2 regions of the Alkalibacillus sp. S2W genome follow, and region 2 is predicted to be linked to the other one. Evidence: a T-box and tRNA genes for the amino acid it is inferred to sense, from the RefSeq annotation. Region 2 holds a T-box; the other holds one or more tRNA genes.

Region 1 (7,607 bases), 1.1 Mb from region 2:
TTTTAGCACTTTATTTATTAAGCATTTTTAAAAATAAACTCATCTCGTTACAAATTACGTTAGAACAATAATAGTTAAAATACGTACTTAGATCATTATCGAATTCCTAACAAAAGATAAAAGTAAATTTATAATAAAAAAAAGCTGATAAACAGATTGTCTACCAACTTGGCTTATGTAATCATATAAAAATTTTTGGAGGCGGCAACCGGATTCGAACCGGTGATAAAGGTTTTGCAGACCTCTGCCTTACCACTTGGCTATGCCGCCATCTAAAGCGGATTATTCGAGAAGTCTAAACTTAAAAAAATGGAGCGGAAGACGGGATTCGAACCCGCGACCCCCACCTTGGCAAGGTGGTGTTCTACCGCTGAACTACTTCCGCTAGTGGCTGGGCCAGTAGGATTCGAACCTACGCATGACGGCACCAAAAGCCGTTGCCTTACCGCTTGGCCATGGCCCAATGTCAAATGGGGCGACCGGAGGGATTCGAACCCTCGAGTGCCGGAGCCACAATCCGGTGCGTTAACCTCTTCGCCACGACCGCCATATGGCAGGGGTAGTAGGAATCGAACCCACATCAAAGGTTTTGGAGACCTTCGTTTTACCATTAAACTATACCCCTATAAGTGGTGGAGGGGGACGGATTCGAACCGCCGAACTCTGAGAGAGCGGATTTACAGTCCGCCGCGTTTGGCCAACTTCGCTACCCCTCCAAAACAAATGGTGGCTCGGGACGGATTCGAACCGCCGACACACGGATTTTCAGTCCGTTGCTCTACCGACTGAGCTACCGAGCCATATGTACTACTATTTAAATTTTAAAATGGCGGTCCGGACGGGACTCGAACCCGCGACCTCCTGCGTGACAGGCAGGCATTCTAACCATCTGAACTACCGGACCTTTTGGTTGCGGGGGTAGGATTTGAACCTACGACCTCCGGGTTATGAGCCCGACGAGCTACCAGACTGCTCCACCCCGCGATATTGTCTGCTTTTCATATTGAAAACAGATTAAGTTTAGAAAGATGACACGTTTATTAGTTTACGATTTTTTAAAATGAAAGTCAACTAATAATTTCAATGGTGGAGGATGGCGGGCTCGAACCACCGACCCCTTGCTTGTAAGGCAAGTGCTCTCCCAACTGAGCTAATCCTCCGATCAGGAATGACCCGTACGGGACTCGAACCCGTGTTACCGCCGTGAAAGAGCGGTGTCTTAACCGCTTGACCAACGGGCCGTATAATTAATGGCGGAGAGCGAGGGATTCGAACCCTCGAGACCGCGGTAGCGGCCTACACGATTTCCAATCGTGCTCCTTCGACCACTCGGACAGCTCTCCAAAAAAATGGCTCCAGCGGCAGGATTCGAACCTGCGACCAATCGGTTAACAGCCGATTGCTCTACCTCTGAGCTACGCTGGAATATTTTCAACTGTCCTTGAAGGAGAATTGATCAGCCCGGCGACGTCCTACTCTCGCAGGGGAAGAACCCCAACTACCATCGGCGCTAGAGAGCTTAACTGCTGTGTTCGGCATGGGAACAGGTGTGACCTCTCTGCCATAATCACCGGACAAATAATTATGTACCAACTTCATGGCGACATGTTTAATTATATTCACCTTCGAAGAAAATTTCAAGGTTAAAATGAAATTTAATTCCTCTTAAAAAGGGTACAAGTACCCTCAAAACTAGATAAGATGATACCGTGCAACGTCGACCAGGCGTCTTAACCGTTAGTTAAGTCCTCGATCGATTAGTATCCGTCAGCTCCACGTGTCACCACGCTTCCACCTCGGACCTATCAACCTCATCGTCTCTGAGGGATCTTACTTGCTCGAGGCAATGGGAAATCTCATCTTGAGGGGGGCTTCATGCTTAGATGCTTTCAGCACTTATCCCGACCACACGTAGCTACCCAGCAGTGCTCCTGGTGGAACAACTGGTACACCAGCGGTGTGTCCATCCCGGTCCTCTCGTACTAAGGACAGCTCCTCTCAAATTTCCAACGCCCACGACAGATAGGGACCGAACTGTCTCACGACGTTCTGAACCCAGCTCGCGTACCGCTTTAATGGGCGAACAGCCCAACCCTTGGGACCGACTACAGCCCCAGGATGCGATGAGCCGACATCGAGGTGCCAAACCTCCCCGTCGATGTGGACTCTTGGGGGAGATAAGCCTGTTATCCCCGGGGTAGCTTTTATCCGTTGAGCGACGGCCCTTCCATGCGGAACCGCCGGATCACTAAGCCCGACTTTCGTCCCTGCTCGACTTGTAAGTCTCGCAGTCAAGCTCCCTTCTGCCTTTACACTCTGCGAATGATTTCCAACCATTCTGAGGGAACCTTTGGGCGCCTCCGTTACTCTTTGGGAGGCGACCGCCCCAGTCAAACTGCCCACCTGACACTGTCTCCGAACCGGATCACGGCTCGGGGTTAGAATGTCCGTACAGCCAGGGTGGTATCCCACCGGCGCCTCCGCCGAAGCTTGCGCTCCGGCATCTTAGGCTCCCACCTATCCTGTACAAGCTGTACCAACATTCAATATCAGGCTACAGTAAAGCTCCACGGGGTCTTTCCGTCTTGTCGCGGGTAATGCGCATTTTCACGCATAGTATAATTTCACCGGGTCTCTCGTTGAGACAGTGCCCAAGTCGTTGCACCTTTCGTGCGGGTCGGAACTTACCCGACAAGGAATTTCGCTACCTTAGGACCGTTATAGTTACGGCCGCCGTTTACTGGGGCTTCGGTTCAACGCTTTGTCCCGAAGGACGAACGCATCCCCTTAACCTTCCAGCACCGGGCAGGTGTCAGCCCCTATACTTCGCCTTACGGCTTCGCAGAGACCTGTGTTTTTGATAAACAGTCGCTTGGGCCTTTTCACTGCGGCTCCCTAGGCCGTAGCCTAGATGAGCACCCCTTCTCCCGAGGTTACGGGGTCATTTTGCCGAGTTCCTTAACGAGAGTTCTCCCGATCACCTTAGGATACTCTCCTCGCCTACCTGTGTCGGTTTGCGGTACGGGCACCTCTTTCCTCACTAGAGGCTTTTCTAGGCAGTGTGAAATCCGGGACTTCGGTACTTATGTTCCCTCCCCATCACAGATCATGCGTCCGATGGACGGATTTGCCTATCCATCACACTCTCTGCTTGGGCGTGCACATCCGGTGGCACGCTTCCCTTATCCTCCTGCGTCTCCCCGTCGTTCGAACGGAAAGGAGGTGGTACAGGAATTTCAACCTGTTGGCCATCGCCTACGCCTTTCGGCCTCGGCTTAGGTCCCGACTTACCCTGAGCGGACGAGCCTTCCTCAGGAAACCTTAGGCTTACGGTGAAGAAGATTCTCACTTCTTTTTCGCTACTCATACCGGCATCCTCACTTCTAAGCGCTCCACCAGTCCTCACGGTCTGACTTCTAAGCCCTTAGAACGCTCTCCTACCATTGTCCTGCGGACAATCCGCAGCTTCGGTGATGTGTTTAGCCCCGGTAAATTTTCGGCGCAACGTCACTCGACCAGTGAGCTATTACGCACTCTTTAAATGATAGCTGCTTCTAAGCTAACATCCTGGTTGTCTGAGCAACGTCACATCCTTTCCCACTTAACACATACTTAGGGACCTTAGCTGGCGGTCTGGGCTGTTTCCCTTTCGACTATGAACCTTATCACCCATAGTCTGACTCCCAACGGTAAGTCATTGGCATTCGGAGTTTGACTGAATTCGGTAACCCGATAGGGGCCCCTAGTCCAATCAGTGCTCTACCTCCAAGACTCGCTACGTTGAGGCTAGCCCTAAAGCTATTTCGGAGAGAACCAGCTATCTCTGTGTTCGATTGGCATTTCACCGCTACCCACACCTCATCCCCGCATTTTTCAACATACGTGGGTTCGGGCCTCCAGTCAGTGTTACCTGACCTTCACCCTGGACATGGGTAGATCACACAGTTTCGGGTCTACGATGACGAACTGATACGCCCTGTTCAGACTCGCTTTCGCTGCGGCTCCAGATCTGCTCTTTAACCTTGCTCGTCCTCGTAACTCGCCGGTTCATTCTACAAAAGGCACGCCGTCACCCATTAACGGGCTTCGACTACTTGTAGGCACACAGTTTCAGGTTCTATTTCACTCCCCTTCCGGGGTGCTTTTCACCTTTCCCTCACGGTACTGGTTCACTATCGGTCACTAGGGAGTATTTAGCCTTGGGAGATGGTCCTCCCGGATTCCGACGGAATAACACGTGTTCCGTCGTACTCAGGATCCACGCCGGAGGATACACCGTTTCGATTACCGGGCTTTTACCGTCTCTGGCGAACCGTTCCAGGTTGCTTCATCTACCGTGTATCTTGATCACTCCGTATGGCGTGTCCTACAACCCCAAGACGCATGCGCCTTGGTTTGGGCTGTTTCCGTTTCGCTCGCCGCTACTCAGGAAATCGCGGTTGCTTTCTCTTCCTTCAGGTACTGAGATGTTTCAGTTCCCTGAGTTGTCTTCCATGACCTATGTATTCAGCCATGGATACGACCCCATTACGGGTCGTGGGTTTCCCCATTCGGACATCCCCGGGTCGACGCTTACTTACTGCTCGCCGAGGCATATCGGTGTTTGTCCCGTCCTTCTTCGACTCCTAGTGCCAAGGCATCCACCGTGCGCCCTTGTTCACTTAACTAACTCTTAACTCCATGGCGAACCATCAAGTTATGCGTGAAAAGACGCTTGTGTCTTTACTTGCTTTTCGATGCTTTGGTATCTCATCTTATCTAGTTTTCAAGGTACTTTTCAAAGGATCATCGATCCTTCAAAACTAAACAAAATAGCACTGTCGCCTCCTATATTCCTTAGAAAGGAGGTGATCCAGCCGCACCTTCCGATACGGCTACCTTGTTACGACTTCACCCCAATCATTGGCCCCACCTTCGGCGGCTGGCTCCGTGAAGGTTACCCCACCGACTTCGGGTGTTGCCAACTCTCGTGGTGTGACGGGCGGTGTGTACAAGGCCTGGGAACGTATTCACCGCGGCATTCTGATCCACGATTACTAGCGATTCCGGCTTCATGCAGGCGAGTTGCAGCCTACAATCCGAACTGAGAATGGCTTTATGGGATTAGCTCGACCTCGCGGTTTGGCTTCCCTTTGTACCATCCATTGTAGCACGTGTGTAGCCCAGGTCATAAGGGGCATGATGATTTGACGTCATCCCCGCCTTCCTCCGGTTTGTCACCGGCAGTCATCCTAGAGTGCCCAACTGAATGCTGGCAACTAAGATCAGGGGTTACGCTCGTTACGGGACTTAACCCAACATCTCACGACACGAGCTGACGACAACCATGCACCACCTGTCATTCGGTCCCCGAAGGGAAGACCCAATCTCTTGGGCTGTCCGAAGATGTCAAGACCTGGTAAGGTTCTTCGCGTTGCGTCGAATTAAACCACATGCTCCACCGCTTGTGCAGGCCCCCGTCAATTCCTTTGAGTTTCAGCCTTGCGGCCGTACTCCCCAGGCGGAGTGCTTATTGCGTTAACTGCAGCACTAAGGGTTGGACCCCCTAACACCTAGCACTCAACGTTTACGGCATGGACTACCAGGGTATCTAATCCTGTTCGCTACCCATGCTTTCGCGCCTCAGCGTCAGTTACAGACCAGAGAGCCGCCTTCGCCACTGGTGTTCCTCCACATATCTACGCATTTCACCGCTACACGTGGAATTCCGCTCTCCTCTTCTGTCCTCAAGTTCCCCAGTTTCCAATGGCCCTCCACAGTTGAGCTGTGGCCTTTCACATCAGACTTAAGGAACCGCCTGCGCGCGCTTTACGCCCAATAATTCCGGACAACGCTTGCCCCCTACGTATTACCGCGGCTGCTGGCACGTAGTTAGCCGGGGCTTTCTGGTGAGGTACCGTCAAGGTGCCGCCCTATTCGAACGGCACTTGTTCTTCCCTCACAACAGAGCTTTACGATCCGAAGACCTTCATCGCTCACGCGGCGTTGCACCGTCAGACTTGCGTCCATTGCGGATGATTCCCTACTGCTGCCTCCCGTAGGAGTCTGGGCCGTGTCTCAGTCCCAGTGTGGCCGATCACCCTCTCAGGTCGGCTACGCATCGTCGCCTTGGTGAGCCGTTACCTCACCAACTAACTAATGCGCCGCGGGCCCATCTGTGAGTGATAGCTAGAAGCCATCTTTGATCATCGAACCATGCGGTTCGATGCGTTATCCGGTATTAGCCCCGGTTTCCCGGAGTTATCCCCGTCTCACAGGTAGGTTGCCCACGTGTTACTCACCCGTCCGCCGCTCGTTCCACGAGCGTCCACCCCGAAGGGCTTCAGCTCGCTTCCCGCGCTCGACTTGCATGTATTAGGCACGCCGCCAGCGTTCGTCCTGAGCCAGGATCAAACTCTCCAATTAAAGTGTTTGATTTGGCTTATTGTTTCTTAATTTCGTCTCCGCTTTCTTCCTATTAACAAATAAGAAGAAAAACGAATTGACGACAGGCTATTTTGTTCAGTTTTCAAGGTTCGATGTGTGTCGCGTTCGAAAGCGACAATGACTAATATACCAAGTTAAAAACCGAAAGTCAACAACTTTTTATTAATCTTTTTAATCGATTGTTTAAATCGATTTTGCTTTCAAAGCGACATTAATTAATATACCAACTATAAACATCATTAGTCAATAGTTATTTTAATCAAATGATTTCGCTTCTCTTTAAAAAGCGACTTTATTAATGTATCAACTGAAATTAGAAACGTCAATACATAATCGCAAATAACAACTACGAATCATTAACTCGGAATCATTCGGTTGTTAATGCGACGTTTATTAATATAGCACGGGGGTTCATCTACCGTCAATAACTTTATTCATACTTCTTCAATATCATTATTTTCGAAAAACTCAACCTTTATTAATCACCTTTTTCTGCAACATGGTAACAACGATGAAAAACTTGCTTTCCTTTCGTTTTAAGTAAGTGAGTTTCAACAATACCTCTTTCTACTAAGTATTCTAATAAGATTGATAAGTCTAAAGCATAGTGACTAACCTCAGGATGTAGTTTCAAATCACCAAAAGTCCATGGTTCATTACTTTGACGCATGACATCCAATAAATGTTTTACACTTTGTTCTGCTCTTGAATGAATCGCAAAATCACTCGCCAGAATCATAAGCTGTATCCGTTTTTCCACTGGTTCGTCACCATCTATTAATTCCCGATACAATTTGTAAACTTCAGAATCAATGCGTTGAACTTGGTTCCATACCATATTTTCAGGATGAAAGCCTTTTTCAATAACGGTTAAGCGTGCCAAATAATGTAGTGACCGGATCATTAAACTATTGGCATCTAAATAGTGTTTTGTTTCAAAGAGTTCCTTGCATTCTCGGTAAGAACGGACGAGTTTAGCAAATTCAATGACTTTTCGAAGTTTGCGACTTTGTTCAGGGAAATCGCGTAACATGTTCTTCAACTCAGAAACATAGTCATTGCGATCATAGATAATAGATCCTTTCGTCAACCATTCAACAATCTTTCGATAACCACTCGTGTCAATCCATTCATGTAATAATGTTTCTGAAACAACATGCATGGCTGCTTTTTGCTGATCA
Region 2 (7,607 bases):
TACCAGAAGGTTTAATGATTGGCTGTATACCTGATCGGGAAGACCACCGTGATGCATTTATTTCAGAAAATCATGTTATGTTAGATGATTTAAAAGAAGGTGCATTAATTGGAACAAGTAGTTTACGTCGTGGTGCACAATTACAAGCTTACCGACCAGACTTAAGAGTTCAATGGATTCGTGGTAATATTGAAACGCGTTTACGTAAATTGCAAGAAGAAGACTTTGATGCGATTATCTTAGCGGCTGCAGGCTTGAAACGAATGGGCTGGTCCACTGATCTTGTCACTGAATTCTTAGAGCCTGATGTATGCTTGCCTGCAGTAGGCCAAGGTGCATTAGCACTAGAGTGCCGTGAAGATGATGAAGATCTGCGCCAATTGATTAGTCAAATTAATAATGACTATACATCGAGAACCGTATCTGCTGAACGCCAATTCTTAAATCTATTAGAAGGAAGTTGTTCCGTTCCTATTGGTGCATATGCTGTTTTAGAAGGAGACGACGTCGTGTTACAAGCACTGGTAGCATCTTCTGATGGTAAAACAGTATTAAAAGAAACAGTTAGAGAGCAAGACCCAATCGAAGCAGGACGTAAAGCCGCAGAACTTCTCATTGAGCAAGGCGCTAGAGAACTTGTAGAACAAGCGAAGCGGGAGCTTGAAGAGTAGTGACAGTCGGTAATCATAAGCAGCAAGTCCTGTTATCTCGTTCTCTAGAGCATGCCTCTTCATTCCTGACACTTCATGAATCCGGCGATTTCTATGTAGAAGGGGTGCCTTTAATTACGTTTGATTATGTTGAGCCTGTGAATTCGGTATCAACTGAAGAACAAATTAAGGAGCATGATTGGCTTGTTATAACTAGTCATAATGGAATTTACTATTTCTTTGAGTGGCTTCAACAAATGAATATTTCTTCCCAAATTCTGAATACCTTACGAATTGTGACTGTTGGTGAGAAAACAAGACAAACATTAGCCTCTTATGGATTTGAAGTAGATTTTATTCCTGATGTTTATGATGCTGATTCACTGGTCCATGAATTAATTCACACTTATAAGGCCCAATATCCTTTATTAATAAAAGGAACTAAATCAAGAGCAGTTATTGATGAAGCTTTAAGTCACGATCATATTCCTTTCCGCTCGTTGGTTGTTTATAAAACAGTGACTAATTGGTCGGAGCAAGAGCGTATACAATGCTTAATGGAAACAACAACATTCGACGCTTTTGTATTCACATCGCCTTCTACTATAGATGCCTTTTTGGACATGGTAGGTCCATTACAGGGGAATTGGACCTCTACACCTTGTTTCGCCATTGGAAAAACGACTGCTAATTATGCAGAGACAGTCGGCTTTGAACGAGTTAAACTACCAAATACTTATACTTTAGAAGGACTTGCGGAAGCTATTCAATACTTTTTTAAGGAGTGATAACATGACTGAATTACAATTTGATCGCCATCGTCGCTTACGTCAAACATCAGCATTTCGCGATCTCGTCCGTGAAACACATTTACATACAGATGACCTCATTTATCCACTCTTCGTTCTAGAAGAACAGGGGAAGAAGAATGAGGTTCCATCTATGCCAGGCGTTTATCAAGTTTCGATTGATCGTCTAGATGAAGAAATTGAAGAAATCGTATCGTTAGGGATTAAATCTATCATTTTATTTGGAGTGCCTAATCATAAAGATCACGTTGGAACTGAGGCTTATAATGATGAAGGTGTTATCCAAATGGCAACAAAGCGGATTAAATCAATTGCTCCTCATTTAGTTGTCATGGCAGACACTTGTTTATGTCAATTTACTGATCATGGTCATTGTGGTGTGATCCATGATGAATACGTCGATAATGATGCTACTTTACCATTACTCGTTAAGGCTGCTGTATCACAAGCAAAAGCAGGGGCAGATGTGATTGCGCCTTCGAATATGATGGACGGCTTTGTAACAGCGATTCGTCATGGATTGGATGAAGCGGGTTATACGAATGTTCCGATTATGTCTTATGCCGTCAAGTATGCTTCAGCCTTTTACGGACCTTTCCGCGACGCAGCTCATAGTTCTCCACAATTCGGTGATCGTAAGACGTACCAAATGGATCCAGCCAATCGCTTAGAAGCTCATCGTGAAGCTCAATCTGATGTTGAGCAAGGAGCTGATTTATTAATTGTTAAACCAGCTCTTAGTTACTTGGATATTATGCGTGATTTGAAGGATCGTTATGACCAACCGATTGTCGCCTATAATGTAAGTGGTGAATATTCGTTAATTAAAGCAGCTGCACAAAATGGATGGGTGAATGAACAAGAAATCGTTCTTGAAAAAATCACCTCAATGAAACGTGCTGGAGCTGACTTAATTATGACGTACTTTGCAAAAGATATTGCTAAATGGTTGAATGAATAGAAGGAGGGTTCATAATGACAAATCGATCAAAACAATTATTTGATGAAGCAGTCGAATTAATGCCAGGTGGCGTTAATTCACCAGTTCGCGCATTTAATTCAGTGAATGTTGACCCAATCTATATGGAAGAAGGTCAAGGGTCAAAAATTACTGACATTGAAGGAAATGAGTACATTGATTATGTGCTTAGCTGGGGCCCTTTAATTGTTGGACATGCCCATGAACAAGTGATGGAAACGTTACAGCATGTGATGAAAAAAGGGACGAGCTTTGGTACGAACGTAGAGTATGAGAATAAATTAGCTAAACTGTTAATTGATCGCGTTCCATCGATTGAAATGGTACGTTTTGTGAATTCAGGTACGGAAGCAACAATGAGCGCTTTGCGTTTAGCGCGTGGGTTTACAAAGCGAAGCAAAATTTTGAAGTTCGAAGGTAACTACCACGGCCACGCTGATTCGCTCTTGATTAAAGCTGGCTCTGGTGTTGCCACGTTAGGATTACCTGATAGTCCCGGTGTTCCAGAGTCGATCGCGAAAAATACGATCACAGTTCCATACAATGATCAAGAAAGTGTGAAGTATGCATTTGAACATTACGGTGATGATATCGCAGCAGTGATTGTTGAGCCTGTATCCGGTAATATGGGTGTCGTGCCACCAGTCAATGACTTCTTACAGTATTTACGTGATATGACGAATGATTACGGTTCACTACTTATTTTTGATGAGGTCATGACAGGTTTTCGTGTCGGTTACAACTGTGCACAAGGTCATTTTAATGTGACGCCTGATTTAACCTGTCTTGCAAAAGTAATCGGTGGTGGATTACCAGTCGGAGCTTATGGTGGTCGTCGTGATATTATGGAAATGATCGCGCCAGCGGGTGACATTTATCAAGCTGGTACGTTATCAGGTAACCCATTAGCGATGGCAGCCGGTTATGCGACGTTAAGTGAATTAACACCAGAATCTTATGATGAGATGAACAAGAAAGCGGATCGATTAGTTGCTGGAATTGAAGAATCGGCTCAAACCAATGGAGTTCCACTTTGTGTCAATCGCGCTGGTTCAATGTTAGGCTTCTTTTTCACTAATGAAAATGTCGTTGACTTCGATTCAGCTAAGACATCTGATTTAGAATGGTTTGCTGAATATTATCGTCATATGATTGAACAAGGTATTTTCTTGCCCCCTTCTCAATTTGAAGGCATGTTCTTATCAACTGTACACACGGATGAGGACATCGAGAAAACGATTCAGGCAATCCAGTATGCTTTTAAACATTACAAAAAATAATTTATCATAAGAAAATCATTTTAAATGACATTCCCGAATCGATTCGAACAAAATCGGTTCGGGAATTTTATATTTAACGATTATATGCCAATTCAAGTGAGGTTACCAGCTATTGTTTCAGAACAGTAGTTCGATATATAATAGATTTGAAGACTTCGCATCATCCCCAGATTCCTACTTCACCATGCTTCAACCAACCATTTCTAAAGCATTTATTTCAGTTAACTTATGAATAATTTAAATTAGAAGGAGTTTTGTTTATACGATGGGACATGACATATATGGTGTTAATCAATCACAACAACAAATCGCATATGCACGTTTTCACATGTTTAATGATTCTGCACACGACCTATATCAATTATTAGACGCAAAAGAGTGTGACGGAGGTGTCAGTGGCATAGGAGCTAAGAAAACATTCTCGAAACAACAAATTGAGCAAGCATTATCTCAACTTCAAAAGCGACTTGACCGTTTCAATCATCAGTCCATTGACTTAGATGATCAACAAATAAAAAGGTTTTTAACGGATTGTTTAGAAACGGCAGAAGAAGAAGGACAAGTTGATGTTTGTTTTGCTTAGCGCAAGTTAATTAATTCATTGATTGTGCTTATCGTTTAGATAATTTAAGAGAACGATTAATGAACAAACAGGATTCCTTGATGTGAAGTCTTCAATCTTACATATTGAAAATATTTATAAAGATTAACCCCTTAAAGCGCATAGTTTGTTTTCCAAACTAATACGTATTAAGTAATGGATGATTAAGTAGAGGGGGAAAACAATGAGTTCATTAGAAGGTGTACCTTATCAATTTGATGTGCAAGAACATATTATGTTTCGCCAAGATGAAGAAATTGAAGACTTGTATAGCATTGCAATTGACCCAGATGTGAATGTGATCCATCAGCAATCAACGATGCAAATCAGAGGCGTATTAATCGTGCATGGTGATTATTTAGCACGAGAAGTAGAACAGGAAGAAACGATTATGGTGGATGAAGACCAACAAAGTGTTCAGCAAGTTCGAGCGTTGGACAACGGATTTATGGAATTTCAGTACCCGATTCCAGTTGATATTTCAATTCCTTATGAACGGGTTAACAGTAACGAGGATGTAGATGTTATAGTTGATTACTTTGACTACGAAATCCCTGAACCTAAGACACTCAAGGTTTATACGACTATTCGTTTAGAGGGTACTCAAGTCATAGAAGCAAGTCGACAAGAGCAAGAAATCCCTAATGAACAAGAGTCAACGGATTTTGAATTAAAGCAATTTCCAGTAATAGAAGAAGATGATGACCAAACGCATAATGAGTCCGAAACAGTATCTGAAAAGCAAGATGATGAACAAGAAAGTGGTCGCGATATATGGCACAAAAAACAAACTACATCATTAAAGGAATTTGTTAATCAACCCAAACATAAAACAGATGAACCAAAGGAATATGATAAAAAGGCTGATCCTAAAGGTGAGAGTAAATCAGCAATAGAAGATGTAGATGGTGATTATGATGAAGATAAAAGTAATTATGAAGATCATTCATCACCAGTTAAAAAAGGTCTAGACTATCTATCTAAATTTTTCCGAGAAGATGACGAGCGTCAGCAAGTTAAGATGACTGTACGTTTTGTTCAAGCTGATGAAACATTAGCATCAATAGCAGCTTCATATGATATGTCCATTCATCAGTTAGAGCGTTTAAACAACATTGAATCATCTTTCGAATTAAAAGAGGGTGACGTGCTATTGGTTCCAAGCCGATCTCAATCGTCCCCTCATTAAATCCACTTTAAGTAAAAAGCAATAAATATACCAACGATAGCACCAGCTAGAAACACATCCAATGTGGTAGGAAATAATAATGTACGTATTAATTGAAAGATCATGATTGGTAAAATGCACCGTTCAATGGTGAAAATACATTTTCTAAGCCAAGGTGGTAAACGGTATCGATAAAATTGTGCCATTTCAACAATCCCTCCTAGATATAATTTATGCGGTCTTAAACAATTTCGTGTAAAAGTAATTGACTAATATAACGAAAATTGGGTACAATATAGACAAATTAAATCTCTGAATAAATACAAGTAAGAGAGGAGTACAGTGTTGTACCCGTTTTAGAGAAGGAAGCCTCGGCTGAAAGTTTCCTCGGCAATGCAATCTGGAAGGTCGCTCTGAAATTAATGTAGTTTCTTTGAAATGAAGTAGAAGAAACCGGGAATACCGTTAACTTACTTGAGTGTATGAGGAAACCCTCATAAATTAAGGTGGTACCGCGAAATCGGCGTAATAGCTTTTCGTCCTTTTATAAGGATGAAAAGCTTTTTTTATGGAGTTATTTAGTTTATAAGCTTTGTTAAAGTCCGTTGTTGATATTGTGATCCGCTATCGGTGGACGCTTTCCGCGGGCACGGCTCGAGCCTCCTCGGCCGAAGAGTATGGCCTGCGGGGTCTCGAGACACGTGCTGTTCCCGCAGGAGTCGCCACCTTCGCTACTCACAATTCAACAACTTAGTGCTACATCATTTGAACATCAACAATAAACTTTAACAGAGCCATTTTATTAAACTATACATATCGTGAATAAGGAGGATTTGGTAATGAGTGAAGGTCAAGAATTAAACATGGCACCAAAGTATAATCCGATAGAGGTGGAAAAAGATCGTTATCAGTATTGGGTTGATGGGAAATTTTTCGAAGCGAAAAATGATGAAACTAAAGAACCCTTTACAGTTGTTATTCCCCCTCCAAATGTTACGGGGCGGCTACATTTAGGCCATGCTTGGGATACAACACTACAAGATATCATTACGCGTTATAAGCGAATGCAAGGTTATGATGTCTTGTGGTTACCAGGGATGGACCATGCTGGTATTGCAACGCAGGCAAAAGTAGAAGGAAAACTTAAGGAAGAAGGTAAAACACGTCATGATTTAGGACGTGAAGGCTTTCTGCAACAATCTTGGGATTGGAAAGAAGAATATGCATCTTTTATCCGCTCTCAGTGGGAGAAATTGGGCTTAGGTGTCGATTATTCACGCGAACGTTTTACGTTAGATGAACGTTTGTCTAATGCCGTTCGTGAAGTATTTGTTTCATTATACGAGCAAGATTTGATTTACCGCGGGCAATATATCATTAATTGGGACCCAAGTACTCAAACTGCTCTATCAGACATTGAAGTTATATATAAAGAAGTTCAAGGTGCTTTTTATCATATGAAGTATCCACTTAAAGATGGTTCTGGTCATATAGAAGTGGCAACGACACGTCCTGAAACAATGTTAGGTGATACGGCTGTAGCGGTGCATCCTGAAGATGAGCGTTATAATCATTTAATTGGTCAAAAAGTGATATTACCGATTATCGGTCGTGAGATGGAAATTGTCGGAGATGAGTATGTCGATATGGAATTTGGTTCAGGTGCTGTTAAGATCACACCAGCTCATGACCCGAATGACTTTGAAATTGGTGAGCGTCATCATTTAGAGCGTGTTCTAGTGATGCATGAAGACGGAACAATGAACGAAAACGCAGCTCAGTATGATGGCATGGACCGTTTTGAATGCCGTAAGCAAATTGTGAAAGATTTACAAGAGCAAGGTGTTTTGTTTGATATAGAAGAGCATGTCCATCAAGTTGGTCATTCTGAACGTAGTAATGCTGTTGTTGAACCTTATTTATCAACTCAGTGGTTTGTTAATATGAAACCTCTTGCTGATCAGGCCATTGAGCTTCAGGAGACAGAGGATAAAGTTGATTTTGTACCTGATCGCTTTGAAAAAACGTATCTGCATTGGATGGAGAATATTCGTGATTGGTGTATTTCCCGTCAATTATGGTGGGGCCACCGTATTCCAGCTTGGTATCATAAGGAAACA

The links. A T-box is a leader RNA that pairs with one kind of tRNA and senses whether it is charged. The one in region 2 lies ahead of ACKXGF_RS09780 (valine--tRNA ligase), so its partner is inferred to be a tRNA-Val.
Region 1: it encodes a tRNA-Val, which carries the amino acid that the T-box ahead of ACKXGF_RS09780 (valine--tRNA ligase) is inferred to sense. The anticodon was not compared.

Annotation. Positions count from the first base shown of each region.
Region 1 covers NZ_CP177234.1:705,189-712,795, reverse strand. The annotation lists tRNA gene ACKXGF_RS03885 (tRNA-Cys) at 197-270, opposite strand; tRNA gene ACKXGF_RS03880 (tRNA-Gly) at 311-385, opposite strand; tRNA gene ACKXGF_RS03875 (tRNA-Gln) at 389-463, opposite strand; tRNA gene ACKXGF_RS03870 (tRNA-His) at 472-547, opposite strand; tRNA gene ACKXGF_RS03865 (tRNA-Trp) at 552-625, opposite strand; tRNA gene ACKXGF_RS03860 (tRNA-Tyr) at 631-716, opposite strand; tRNA gene ACKXGF_RS03855 (tRNA-Phe) at 725-800, opposite strand; tRNA gene ACKXGF_RS03850 (tRNA-Asp) at 828-904, opposite strand; tRNA gene ACKXGF_RS03845 (tRNA-Met) at 908-984, opposite strand; tRNA gene ACKXGF_RS03840 (tRNA-Val) at 1,085-1,160, opposite strand; tRNA gene ACKXGF_RS03835 (tRNA-Glu) at 1,170-1,241, opposite strand; tRNA gene ACKXGF_RS03830 (tRNA-Ser) at 1,252-1,343, opposite strand; tRNA gene ACKXGF_RS03825 (tRNA-Asn) at 1,351-1,425, opposite strand; rRNA gene rrf (5S ribosomal RNA) at 1,460-1,575, opposite strand; rRNA gene ACKXGF_RS03815 (23S ribosomal RNA) at 1,738-4,667, opposite strand; rRNA gene ACKXGF_RS03810 (16S ribosomal RNA) at 4,841-6,405, opposite strand; gene ACKXGF_RS03805 (nucleotidyltransferase-like protein) at 6,905-7,607, opposite strand, start outside.
Region 2 covers NZ_CP177234.1:1,814,633-1,822,239, reverse strand. The annotation lists gene hemC (hydroxymethylbilane synthase) at 1-671, shown strand, start outside; gene ACKXGF_RS09810 (uroporphyrinogen-III synthase) at 671-1,438, shown strand; gene hemB (porphobilinogen synthase) at 1,443-2,420, shown strand; gene hemL (glutamate-1-semialdehyde 2,1-aminomutase) at 2,435-3,718, shown strand; gene ACKXGF_RS09795 (hypothetical protein) at 3,984-4,301, shown strand; gene ACKXGF_RS09790 (LysM peptidoglycan-binding domain-containing protein) at 4,504-5,508, shown strand; gene ACKXGF_RS09785 (hypothetical protein) at 5,505-5,693, opposite strand; T-box leader at 5,804-6,034, shown strand; gene ACKXGF_RS09780 (valine--tRNA ligase) at 6,327-7,607, shown strand, end outside.